DNA from 4 places in the Pseudomonas sp. Z4-7 genome. Region 4 is predicted to be linked to each of the others. Evidence: predicted binding sites of a transcription regulator. Region 4 holds the regulator's gene; each other region holds the start of a gene.
The links. Region 4 encodes FliA, which starts transcription of late flagellar genes. Its sites were predicted from a motif close to CTAAAGTTTNNNNNNNNNNNGCCGNTAA; they were not measured.

Region 1: J3P91_RS15530 (methyl-accepting chemotaxis protein) is a predicted target of FliA. The motif match lies at 1,512-1,539, and genes of this name have one in related genera.
Region 2: J3P91_RS01770 (methyl-accepting chemotaxis protein) is a predicted target of FliA. The motif match lies at 1,755-1,782, and genes of this name have one in related genera.
Region 3: motA (flagellar motor stator protein MotA) is a predicted target of FliA. The motif match lies at 1,416-1,443, and genes of this name have one in related genera.

Annotation. Positions count from the first base shown of each region.
Region 1 covers NZ_CP071642.1:3,461,254-3,464,419, forward strand. Annotated here, with positions in the region: gene J3P91_RS15515 (MmcQ/YjbR family DNA-binding protein) at 1-2, shown strand, start outside; partial or broken gene J3P91_RS15520 (DUF1294 domain-containing protein) at 141-562, opposite strand; gene J3P91_RS15525 (undecaprenyl-diphosphate phosphatase) at 559-1,389, opposite strand; gene J3P91_RS15530 (methyl-accepting chemotaxis protein) at 1,659-3,166, shown strand, end outside.
Region 2 covers NZ_CP071642.1:405,843-409,008, forward strand. Annotated here, with positions in the region: gene J3P91_RS01770 (methyl-accepting chemotaxis protein) at 1-1,677, opposite strand, end outside; gene J3P91_RS01775 (hypothetical protein) at 1,961-2,215, shown strand; gene J3P91_RS01780 (lipocalin family protein) at 2,259-2,828, shown strand; gene J3P91_RS01785 (formimidoylglutamate deiminase) at 2,963-3,166, opposite strand, start outside.
Region 3 covers NZ_CP071642.1:591,528-594,693, reverse strand. Annotated here, with positions in the region: gene motB (flagellar motor protein MotB) at 1-492, opposite strand, end outside; gene motA (flagellar motor stator protein MotA) at 496-1,347, opposite strand; gene J3P91_RS02520 (HDOD domain-containing protein) at 1,515-3,053, shown strand; gene J3P91_RS02515 (rhodanese-like domain-containing protein) at 3,096-3,166, shown strand, end outside.
Region 4 covers NZ_CP071642.1:4,347,573-4,350,738, reverse strand. Annotated here, with positions in the region: gene fleN (flagellar synthesis regulator FleN) at 1-802, shown strand, start outside; gene fliA (RNA polymerase sigma factor FliA) at 799-1,542, shown strand; gene J3P91_RS19495 (chemotaxis response regulator CheY) at 1,710-2,081, shown strand; gene J3P91_RS19490 (protein phosphatase CheZ) at 2,100-2,885, shown strand; gene J3P91_RS19485 (chemotaxis protein CheA) at 2,916-3,166, shown strand, end outside.

The DNA.
Region 1 (3,166 bases), 890 kb from region 4:
AGCGGCTCAGCCGGGTTGCAGCCGCTGCATACCAATGTGGGAGCGAGCTTGCTCGCGATAGCGGTGCCACAGCCAGTGAAGATGTTGGATGTACCGGCGTCATCGCGAGCAAGCTCGCTCCCACAGGGAACGCATACCGATCAGAACAACGCCAACAGATGGCCACCCAGGAACAACTGTCGATCCAGAATCCCTGGTGCAACACCACGATGAACCAGAACACCACTTGAAACGACACTTTGCGGGTCTTGTGGCGAAACATCTGCTGGGCCAGCAGTGCGCCTGGCCAGCCACCGGCGAGTTCGACCGCGTGCAGGATGTTCTCCGGCGTGCGCCAGGCATCGGCGCGTGCCTTGCGCTTGTCGCTCCAGTAAAGCAGGAACGCCACGGCACTGACGACTCCGTAAGCCGTCGTGGGCACCCACGACTCGCCCCGCAATCCGAGCAGCAGCGAGCCAAAAAGCGGCAACGCGCAAAGAATCGCAAATACCGTCAACTTGAGGCGCAGGTTCTGCACGGCCCCGCCGGTGTTACGTGCGACTCGCCTGGCCGATTCGTTCAAGGCTGGGCAGCCGTCCAGTCGACCCAGCCGAATTGCCAAGTCGCCAGGATCAACAGGCCGAACGCAATCCGGTACCAGGCGAACACCGCATAACTGTGGCTGGCGATGAAGCGCAGCAGGCCCTTGACCGCGATCATGGCGAAGATGAACGCGGTGATGAAACCGATGGCAAACACCGGGAAATCCGCCGGGACAAACAGCTCGCGGTATTTATAACCCGAGTAGACCGCCGCGCCGACCATGGTTGGCATGGCCAGGAAGAACGAGAATTCGGTGGCGGTCTTGCGCGACAGGCCGAACAGCAGGCCGCCAATGATGGTTGCGCCGGAGCGAGATGTGCCGGGAATCATCGCGATGCACTGGGCCAGGCCGACTTTCAGCGCATCCTTCCAGGTCATGTCATCCACGGTTTCGGCATGCACCCTGTGCTGGCGCCTCTCGGCCCAGAGCATCACCAGACCACCCAATACCAGTGCGGTGGCGACCGTGATCGGGTTGAACAGGTAATGGTGGATCCAGTCGGCAAGCAGTACGCCCAGTATCACGGCAGGGAAAAACGCGATCAGCAGGTTGGCGGTAAATCGGCGAGCGCCGGGCTGGGTCGGCAGGCCCAGCACCACGTCGAAGATCTTGCGCCGAAACTCCCAGACCACCGCCAGGATCGCACCGAGCTGGATGATGATGTTGAACGCCATCGAGCGTTCCCCACCGAATTCGAGCAAGTCGGCGACGACGATCTGGTGCCCCGTACTGGAAATCGGCAGGAACTCCGTCAGCCCTTCTACCACGCCAAGAATCAATGCCGAAAAGGCCGTCCACAAATCCATTCATCCCCCAAAAAAGCCTGTCGTTTCAGGCCTTGTCGCTATTCAAATGTTACGCAGGTGCACGCAGCGGCTGCACGATAACCGCGACCTTGCAAAAAAAACCAATGAAAAATCAGAAGCGACTCAGGTTTTGCGCTGCGGGGCCGAAATCCTATCAGACAAGCCCTGATAACGCTGCCGCGTTATGACCCAGGTCAATCGCGCGTAGACGTCGAGCGTTAAAGTGCCGCCGTCGTTAATGACAAGAATAAAAACCGGAGTGACAGCGTATGAATAGCTTGCGCAGTGTATCGATCAGCCGACGCCTGTGGCTCATCCTGGTCGTGGCCATCGTGATGTTGTTCACGCTGGGCGCGTTCATGCTAAAGCAGATCCACATCGATCTGTATCAGGCCAAGGTGCAGAAAACCCAACATGTAGTGCAGACCGCCAGCGGCGTACTGAGCTATTACCATGGCCTGGAGACCGCCGGTACCCTGACGCGCGAGGCGGCGCAGAAGCAGGCGCTCAGCGCGGTGCGCGGCCTGCGTTATGACCACAATGACTACTTCTGGATCAATGACCTGGCGCCGGTCATGGTCATGCACCCGACCAACCCGAAACTTGAAGGGCAGAACCTTTCGGCCATCCGCGATCCGAACGGTTTTGCCCTGTTCAACGAAATGGTCACCATCGCCAAGGCCAAGGGCGCCGGCATGGTCGATTACCTTTGGCCCAAGCCGGGCGCCGAGGCACCGGTGGGGAAAACGTCCTATGTGAAGCTGTTCGAGCCTTGGGGCTGGATCATCGGTTCGGGCGTGTACGTGGATGATGTACAGGCGGAATTCCAGTCCCAGTTGATCAAGGCTTCCTTGATCGGCTTGGCGATCACCTTGTTCATGGGCCTGCTGTTGACCCTGATTGTACGCAGCATCGTCCGGCCCTTGCAGGAGACAGTCAATGCCATGGCCAACATCGCCAGCGGCGAGAGTGACCTGACTCGCACCCTCGATACCCATGGCCAGGACGAAGTCACGCAATTGGCCAGGCACTTCAATGCCTTCACCGCCAAGCTGCGCCAGGTGGTGGGTCAGTTGCAGGTCTCAGCCAGCGAGTTGGGGCAATCGTCCAGCGACCTGGGCAACGACGCCGCCCAGGCCCAGCAGCGCAGCCAGCAGCAATCGCAACAGATGGAGCTGGTGGCCACCGCCATCAACGAAGTGACTTATGGCGTGCAGGATGTGGCGAAGAATGCCGAACACGCCGCCAGCGAAATGCGCGACGCCGAATCCCAGGCCCAGCAGGGCCAGGTGAACATCGACGGCAGCCTGCAGCAGATCGACCGGCTCTCCCAGACCATCGACCAGGCCGTGGAAGTGATCCGCACCCTGGCCAGCGAAAGCACCCAGATCGGCAGCGTGCTGGAAGTGATCCGCTCGATTGCCGAGCAGACCAACCTGCTGGCGCTCAACGCCGCCATTGAAGCCGCCCGCGCCGGCGAGCAAGGTCGCGGTTTTGCCGTTGTGGCCGACGAGGTGCGCCTGCTGGCCCAGCGTACGCAGAAGTCCACCGCTGAGATCCAGGCGATGATCGAACGCCTGCAAAATCATTCCGAAGCCGCGGTGAAAGTCATCAGCGACAGCAGCCGTGCCTCGCAACTGACCATCGAGCAGGCCGGACTGGCCGGCGCCAGCCTCAACGCCATCGGCCAGGCCCTGCGCAACCTCAACAGCCTGAACGCCTCCATCGCCAGCGCCACCCTGCAACAGGCGCATGTGGTGGAAGACATCAACCAGAA
Region 2 (3,166 bases), 2.2 Mb from region 4:
GGTCACGCTGCCCAGGCGTTCGCCCGCCTGGTTGGCGATGCCGACGCTGCTTTCGCTCTGACGCTGGCTGTCGGTCATGGTCAGCACCGCTTCCCGCGCGCCGACCTGCAACTCTTCGATCATCTTCTGCACTTGCTGCGCCGAATCCTGGGTACGGTGGGCCAGGTTGCGCACTTCATCGGCAACCACCGCGAAACCGCGACCGGCTTCCCCGGCGCGGGCGGCTTCGATGGCAGCGTTCAAGGCGAGCAGGTTGGTCTGCTGGGAAATGCTGGTGATCACTTCCAGGATCTGGCCGATGTTCACCGTGTTGCTGTTCAGGGTTTCGATGTTGCCGCACGAATCGCTGATCTTGGCCGACAGCTGCTGCATCGCCGTGATGGTTTTATCCACCACTTGCTGGCCATCTTCGGCCAGGCTGCGGGCCTCGCTGGAATGTTGCGAGGCGAGGGCGGCGTTCTGGGCGATTTCCTGGGCGGCGGCGCCGAGCTGGTTGATGGCCGCGGCCACGCTGCTGGTCCGCGACGCCTGCTGGTCGGAGTTGTACATCGACGAGTTGGACGCGCTGACCACCCGCAGGGCGACTTCGTTGACCTGGCCGGTCGCCGATGCCACTTCGCGGATCGAGGTATGGATACGCTCGACGAAGCGGTTGAACGAGGTGCCCAGCGCGCCGAATTCGTCCTGGCCATGAATGGTCAGGCGGCGGGTCAGGTCGCCTTCGCCTTCGGCGATATCGTGCATCGCGCGGCCCATGGTCAGCAGCGGTTGCATCAGCACTCGGATCAGCATGCCCAGGAGGGCAATGATGAACACCACGGCAATGACCATGGCGATCAGCGCCGAGGTGCGAAACTCACTGAGCATCGCCAGGGCGGTGTCTTTATCGAGCACCAGCGCCACGTACCAGTTGGCACCGGGTACGCCATTGACCTGGGTAAAGGAGATGAATTGAGTCTTGCCGTCGAGCTCGACTTCCTTCAGGCCCGGGCCGATTTGCGGTGCGCCGTTGGGGTAGGCCTCGGCAAGCGTCTTGAGGACACGCTTGCTGTCGGGGTGGATCAGGATCTTGCCGTCGCCGCTGACGATGAACGCATGACCATGGCCGCCGAAGTTCAGCGAGTTGATGATGGCGCTGACGCTCGACAGATCGATATCTGCGCCAGCCACGCCGATCATCTGGTTCTGACGCTGTACCGGCGTAGCAACGGTGATCACCAGCTTGCCCGACGAGGCAGCGATGTAGGGCTCGGTGACGATGGTCTGCTGGGCGCTATTGGCGGCCTTGTACCAGCCACGGGCGCGCGGGTCATAGTCGGCGGCACGATTACCGGCTGGTATCGAGAACATCACACCGTCGGTACCGCCGAAATAGCTGAGCTGGAAATTGCCGGTGTAGGCGGGCAGGCCCACGGCGCGCTTCAGGCTCTCGGCACTGTTTCCGTCGATGGCTATTTGCTGGGCCAGCGATTGCAGCAATTGGATTCGGCCTTCGACCCATGTCTGGATATTGCGACTGGTCAGGTTGCCGAGTTCCTGCATGGACGTCTCGGTGCTGGTGTTGAGACTTTGTCGTTGACGATAGTCGTTGAACAGGATGAAACAGGCGAATGCGACGGCCACCACAAGGGCGGCAGCCAGCAGGATTTTGTGGCTGAATTTCATGTTTCTGGTCATTAAGAACGCTACCGCGTAGGGACGGGTCAGGAAGGGCTGCCAATTTGCCATAGTGCAAGATTTTGCGCTGTTACTTTTTATCGGCGCAAAAGCCCGTCCCATCAGGCGTGGAGGGGGCGATCCCGACGAAAGGCACGACCGCGTCACAAACCGGTTGATTTCCGATGAAACACCGCTGCATAGCCAATAAATACCAGGGGCACGAGGGAACCAGACAGGGGTTTTCTCTTCTAAGGATCAGGTTGGCACCCTGCCACCTCCCTTCTGCTCCAGGAGTTACACCATGTCGCTGCGATCCATCGCCCTGCTGTTTGTGTGCGTCGTCTTGACCGCATGCAGCAAGGTCAACCAGGAAAACTATTCGAAGCTGTCGGCTGGCATGCCCAAGGCCGAAGTCGAAACGTTACTGGGGAAACCGACTGATTGTTCGGGCGCGCTCGGCATGTCCAGCTGCACCTGGGGCGACCAGAAAAGCTTTATCAGCGTGCAGTATGCCGGTGACAAAGTGTTGATGTTTTCCGGCCAAGGCCTGAAGTAACCTGAAGTAAACCGGGGCCAAGCGCCCACGGGAGAAAAAAATAATGATGCGGTTAGTTTTTGTGCTTTTGGCTGGCCTGGTATTGGCCGGCTGTGCCTCTTCTGGCGTAGACCCGTTGGCGCCCAAGACAGTCAACAGCGTCAATCTCAAGCGGTACCAAGGGACCTGGTACGAACTGGCCCGCCTGCCGATGTACTTCCAGCGCAACTGCGCGCAATCCGAAGCGCATTACACCCTCAAGCCTGACGGCAACATGGACGTATTCAACCGCTGCCTGACCTCCGACTGGAAATGGGAAGAGGCCAGGGGCACGGCTTACCCGCAAGTGCCGGGTAAAACCGACAAGCTCTGGGTCGAATTCGATACCTGGTTCTCGCGGATCCTGCCGGGCGTGGCAAAAGGGGAATATTGGGTGTTGTACGTCAGCGATGACTACAAGACCGCCATCGTCGGCGACCCGAGCCGGCGCTACATGTGGTTGCTCTCCCGCACGCCGACAGTGAAGGTGGATGTGCGTGAAGAACTGCTGAGCAAGGCCCGCCAGCAGGGCTATGACACGACGCGGTTGGTCTGGCGCGCATCGGACCGGCAGATGGCGAAGACTTCGGACTGACTGACTCCCGAATACCATGTGGGAGCGAGCTTGCTCGCGATGAGGCCCTTACCTTCAACATGGATGTTGATTGAAAGTCCGCTATCGCGAGCAAGCTCGCTCCCACATTGGTATCTGCCTGATGATTTTTGGGATCAGCCCAGCAGCTCGCGCAACACCTGGGTGAACGCCCGTGCGCTTTCCTCTTCGCCGGCATGGCGCCCATCACGCACCACCCACTTGCCACCCACCATCACATCCCGCACCTGGCGATCGCCACCGGCGAACAGCCAACGATTGAGAATACCGTCGCCGTTGGCCGTGGCCAGGTACGGATCGTTGCCATCCAGCACCAGCCA
Region 3 (3,166 bases), 2.4 Mb from region 4:
ACGGTTATCGGCGTCCATGATCTGGATGCGCAGGCCGTTCGGTGTGATCTCGAAAAGGATCTGGTCCTTGAATTTCTGTAGTTCCGGATTTTCTTCAACCTTGTTCTGCAATTCCTGCAGGAGCAATTCCAGGCGTTCGCGCTCGACCTGCTCGGCCATGCCCTCGGCCTCATTGGCGTCGACAGTCGCCTTGTCAGGCTGAGGCTGGGATTTGACCTCGGGGTTGAGGGTATTTTCCGGCGCCAGGACCGGCGAGCCGCCCAGGTCGATGATGTACGGCGTGCCGCTCTCGGAAAAACCGATCGGATCCTTGAAGTAACCGGCAATGGCGATTTTCTGTTCCGGGGTCGCGGTGGACAGCAGCCACAGCACCAGGAAGAACGCCATCATCGCCGTGGCGAAGTCGGCGAAGGCAATTTTCCAGGCGCCCCCGTGGTGCCCGCCGGCAATGCGCTTGACGCGCTTGACTATAATGGGCTGGTTATTTTCCATGGCTTAGCGACCGCGAACCGCTTGTTCCAGCTCGGCGAAGCTTGGACGGTGCGCCGGGTACAGGACCTTGCGACCGAACTCCACCGCCAGCGACGGCGGCATGCCCGAGGCCGAAGCCACCAGGGAAGCCTTGATGGCCTCATAGACGTTGAGTTCTTCCTTGGCGTCATGCGCCAGGGAATGGGCCAGCGGGCCGAAGAAACCGTACGCCGCCAGAATACCGAAGAAAGTACCCACCAATGCCGCGCCCACGTGCAGACCGATGGACGCCTGATCGCCTTCACCCAGGGATGCCATGGTCACCACGATGCCCAATACCGCCGCAACGATACCGAAACCGGGCATGCCGTCGGCGATGCCGTTGACTGCATGAGACGGGTGCTCAAGGTCTTCCTTGAGGCTGTACAGCTCCATGTCGAACAAACCTTCAAGCTCATGGGGGGCCATGTTGCCGGACGACATGATGCGCAGGTAATCACAGATGAACGCCGTCATGCGCTCGTCTTTCAGCACCGAGGGGTACTTGGCGAAGATCGGGCTGGCGGCGGCGTCTTCGATGTCACCCTCGATCGCCATCATGCCTTCGCGGCGGCTCTTGTTGAGGATCTCGTAGACCAGCCCCAGCACCTCGAGATAGAAGGTGTGGCTGAAACGCGAGCCGAACATGCTCAAGGATTTCTTGAGCACATGCATTGTCATATAGCCAGGGTTGGCCTGCAGGAATGCACCAAGGGCTGCACCGCCGATGATCAACACCTCGAAAGGCTGGACCAGGGCGGCAATCTTGCCATGGGAGAGCACGTATCCGCCGAGCACGCTCGCGAACACGACGATGATGCCGATAATTTTAGCCATAGATAGAAAGTACTTATTTAAGTCGGGTTCAAGGTCATATTCGGAAGCTGAAAAATCTCTTCTTCTACTTATCGGCAAAACTGCGCCAGACTATAGCCAGTTCCGGCGAAAAGCCAATTTTGCCCCGTTCCGGGCGTAGATACCCCATGCGATGATCACGTCCAACCATGGCTAACGAAACGAACGTCCCAACTCCAAGACCGACCACCCTCGAAGGCTGGGTAAAGCTGCTCGAGGGCGTGCACCTGCCGGTGCCCCAGGCCAGCCACGACCTGGTCTGCAAGGCGATTGGCGACAGTCGCCGCTCGCTGCGTGACATCGCCGAATTGATGCAGGACAGCCCCGCGCTGGCCCTGAGCGTCATCCGCGAAGCCAACCACCACACGCACGGCACCCTGGCGGAACCGGCGGAAAACCTTGAGGTGGCCATCAACCGCCTCGGCCTCAAGCGCACCGAAGAACTGCTTGCTCGCCTGCCCTCACTGCCGGGGCAGCAGATTCCCTTGGCCCTGCGCCAGTTGCAATTGATCAGCCAGCACGCCACGCAACAGGCCAACGGTTTTTTTGCCAGCCGCCTGGCGCGGCTGTGGCAAGACATCCATTGGGGCAGCCTGCTGTTCCTGTCACCGCTCTGGCCGCTGGCCCTTACTCATCCACGATTGCTCGGGGAATGGGAGCTGCGCGTCGTTCACAAAGGCCAGCCAGCCGGCGAAGTGGAGCGTGAACTGTTCGGCGTCAGCCTGCTGAAAATCTGCCTGGCATTGGTGGAGACCTGGCGCCTGCCGGTCTGGGTAGCGCAGGGCTATCGCCTGCTGCTCAACGAGCGTCGCGAACTGGTTAAAGTGCTGCGCATTGCGCGCGACAGTGAGCATCCGCTGCGCCAACAGAATCGCCTGGACGACGACCCGACCCTGCGGCGCTGGCTCAATCAGCCAGCCAACACCGTGCTGCTGGCCAACGGCCTGGCACTTTCGGCACAGCAGGCCTGGGACAGCCCGCACAGCGCCCGCTGGCAATACCTGACCAGCCTGTATCTGCAGATGCCGATGGACGACATTCAGCAACAGCTTCATCAACAGGCCGCCAACAGCGCGCGCCAGCACGCCATGCCGGACCTCTGGCATCCCGCCGTGGCGCTGATCTGGCCGCCGGGCAGCAAGCGGGTCCACCCAGGTTTGCTGCCCGCCGCCCCGCCCAGCGCCCAGGACCTGAGCCAATGGCGCAAACAATGCGCCGCGTTGCTGGTGGAGCCGAGCCCGTTCCGCAACGCCATGCACCTGACCACCTCGGCACGGGATGCGCTAGCGGCATGTGGCATGCGCCGGGTCATGATCTTGATGGCCGACCGCAGCCAGACCAGCGTACGCGTGCATCAGACTGCTGGTTTGCCCAAGGAAGCGGCGGCCATGAGCTTCTCCATCAGCCTAAGCAAAATCTTGCAACGATTACTTGCCCAGCAGGCCCAGGTTCGCCTGACCCCGCAAAACAACGCCCAATATTCGGCATTGCTGCCAGCGGGCCTGCGCAGCCTGTTTCGCGGCGAACACCTGCTGCTGCGCTCTCTGACCTGTAACGGTCGAGTAATTATGCTGGTGGTGGTGGACCAGGGCGGCGGACCATTTTCGGATGTGACGGTACAAGCGTTCGGTAAAACCGTGCAGTGCATCGAGCGCGCCCTGCACAGCTTCACCAACCGCGGCCGCTGAACTTGCTACAATCCTTTCCCTTTGCGCCCCAGGAGACCTCACATGCCTGACTTCTCTGGCTTGCCGCTGGTAATCGAACCGAGCGAACTGCTGCCGCGCCTCGATGCTGCCGA
Region 4 (3,166 bases):
CGCGGTGACCGGCGGCAAAGGTGGCGTCGGGAAGACTAACGTGTCAGTGAACTTGTCCCTGGCTCTGGCAGAGCTTGGCCGACGGGTCATGCTGCTGGACGCCGACCTGGGCCTGGCGAACGTCGACGTGCTGCTGGGGCTGACCCCCAAGCGCACGCTGGCGGACGTGATCGAAGGCCGCTGCGAACTGCGCGACGTGCTCCTCCAGGGGCCTGGCGGGATTCGCATCGTGCCGGCCGCCTCCGGTACCCAAAGCATGGTTCACCTGACGCCGGCGCAGCACGCCGGCCTGATCCAGGCTTTCAGCGACATCGGCGACAACCTCGATGTGCTGGTGATCGACACGGCCGCCGGTATCGGTGACTCGGTGGTCAGTTTTGTCCGCGCCGCCCAGGAAGTCCTGCTGGTGGTTTGCGACGAACCGACCTCCATCACCGATGCCTACGCCCTGATCAAACTGCTTAACCGCGACTATGGCATGAACCGATTCCGCGTCCTGGCCAACATGGCCCAGAGCCCGCAGGAAGGACGCAACCTGTTCGCCAAGTTGACGAAGGTCACGGATCGCTTCCTGGACGTCGCCCTACAATATGTCGGCGCAGTGCCTTACGACGAAAGCGTACGCAAGGCTGTCCAGAAGCAACGTGCCGTCTATGAAGCTTTTCCACGTTCCAAATGCGCGCTGGCGTTCAAGGCTATCGCCCAGAAGGTCGATACCTGGCCGCTGCCGGCCAACCCTCGCGGGCATCTGGAATTTTTCGTCGAGCGTCTCGTGCAACAAACGGCAGGGCCCGTGTTATGACAGCCAGCGGTTACAACCATCTCTACAAAAAATCGGCACGGGACGCCCAGTACGAACTGATCGAGCGTTATGCGCCGTTGGTCAAGCGCATCGCCTATCACTTGCTGGCACGCTTGCCGGCCAGCGTCCAGGTCGAAGACTTGATCCAGGCGGGCATGATCGGCCTGCTCGAAGTGTCGAACAAATACGACGCGAGCAAGGGCGCCAGTTTCGAAACGTATGCCGGTATCCGGATTCGCGGAGCGATGCTCGATGAAGTCCGCAAGGGCGACTGGGCGCCGCGTTCGGTGCACCGCAATACCCGTATGGTCAGTGACGCAATCCGCGCGATTGAAGCTAAAACCGGGCGTGACGCTAAAGATCACGAAGTTGCGGCCGAACTCCAGTTGAGTCTCGATGATTATTACGGGATTTTGAACGATACCTTGGGCAGCCGCCTGTTCAGTTTCGACGACCTTTTGCAGGACGGCGAGCACGAAGGGCTGCACGAGGACAATGCGAGTGCTCACATGGAGCCGTCGCGTGACCTGGAAGACGAACGTTTCCAGAGCGCGCTGGCGGATGCGATTGCCAATTTGCCGGAGCGTGAGCGACTGGTCTTGGCGCTGTACTACGACGAAGAGCTGAACCTCAAGGAAATCGGTGAGGTCCTGGGGGTCAGCGAATCGCGGGTCAGCCAGTTACACAGCCAGTGCGCGGCCCGCTTGCGGGGGCGTTTGGGGGAGTGGCGAGCGCGCTGACAGGCAGTGTGGGGACGCTGCGAGCGGGGCTGGCATGGCATGTGCCGGGCCAGTCTCCATCCGTGGGACTCCATACCGTTGTCGAGTGTTGTGCCGGATTGATTGAAATGGCGCGTCCAGGTGCTGGGCGCGTTTAAGACTGCTTGGAGGTCGAATTGGACAAGAACATGAAAATCCTCATCGTTGATGACTTCTCAACGATGCGGCGGATCATAAAAAACCTGTTGCGTGACCTCGGGTTCACCAACACGGTCGAGGCTGACGATGGCACCACTGCCATTCCAGTCCTCAACAGCGGGAGCATCGACTTTCTGGTGACTGACTGGAACATGCCCGGCATGACCGGTATCGACTTGCTGCGCCACGTGCGCGCCGATGAAAAACTCAAGCACCTGCCGGTGCTGATGGTCACCGCCGAAGCCAAGCGCGAGCAGATCATCGAAGCGGCCCAGGCCGGTGTAAACGGCTATGTGGTCAAACCCTTCACGGCCCAGGCGTTGAAAGAGAAGATCGAAAAAATCTTCGAACGCATCGGTTAACGGCGCCACGGGGGAGCTATGGACAACGAATCTTCAATGGGCGATTTCGAATCGACCCTGAAAAAACATGCCCGCGAACTGGTCGACAGCCTTGAAAAGGGCCGCTTCGGTGACGCGGTTCAAATGATTCATGAGCTCAACCAGACCCGTGACCGCGGGCTGTACCAGGAAGTCGGCAAGCTCACCCGTGAACTGCACAGCGCGATCGTCAATTTCCAGATCGATCCGAACATGCCACAGGCCGAGGAAGTCTCGCAGATCACCGACGCCACCGAGCGCCTGGGGTATGTGGTCAAGCTGACCGAAGCCGCGGCCAACCGCACCATGGACCTGGTGGAAAGCGCTACTCCGCTGGTCAACGGCCTGAGCGAGGAAGCCCAGGCGTTGAGTACCGATTGGGGGCGCTTCATGCGTCGCGAAGTCGGTGCCGAGGAGTTTCGCGAGTTGGCCCGTCGGGTCGACGGTTTCCTGACGCGCAGCAGCAGCGAAAACCGCGCCGTGGCGAGCAATCTCAATGACATCCTGCTGGCCCAGGACTACCAGGACCTGACAGGCCAGGTGATCAAGCGCGTGACCCAGTTGGTTACCGAAGTGGAAAGCAATTTGCTCAAACTGGTGCTCATGGCCAGCCAGGTTGATCGCTTTGCCGGCATCGAACACGACCGTGCGGCGATACTTGCTGAAAAAGATCCACAAAAACATCTCTCTCAGGGTGAAGGTCCGCAGATTCATGCCGATAAAAGAGAAGACGTTGTGTCCGGTCAGGACGATGTGGACGATTTGTTGTCCAGCCTTGGATTTTGAGTTTTAGCCCTATTTTAGGAGCAGCCATTAATGAGCTTCGGCGCCGATGAAGAGATCCTTCAGGATTTCCTGGTTGAGGCCGGCGAGATTCTAGAGCAACTGTCCGAACAGCTGGTCGAGCTGGAAAGCCGACCAGATGATGCGGATCTGCTCAATGCAATTTTTCGCGGTTTCCACACTGTAAAAGGAGGCGCCGGCTTCCTCCAGCTCAATGAGCTGGTGGAGTGCTGCCACATTGCCGAAAACGTGTTCGACATCCTGCGCAAGGGTGAGCGTCGCGT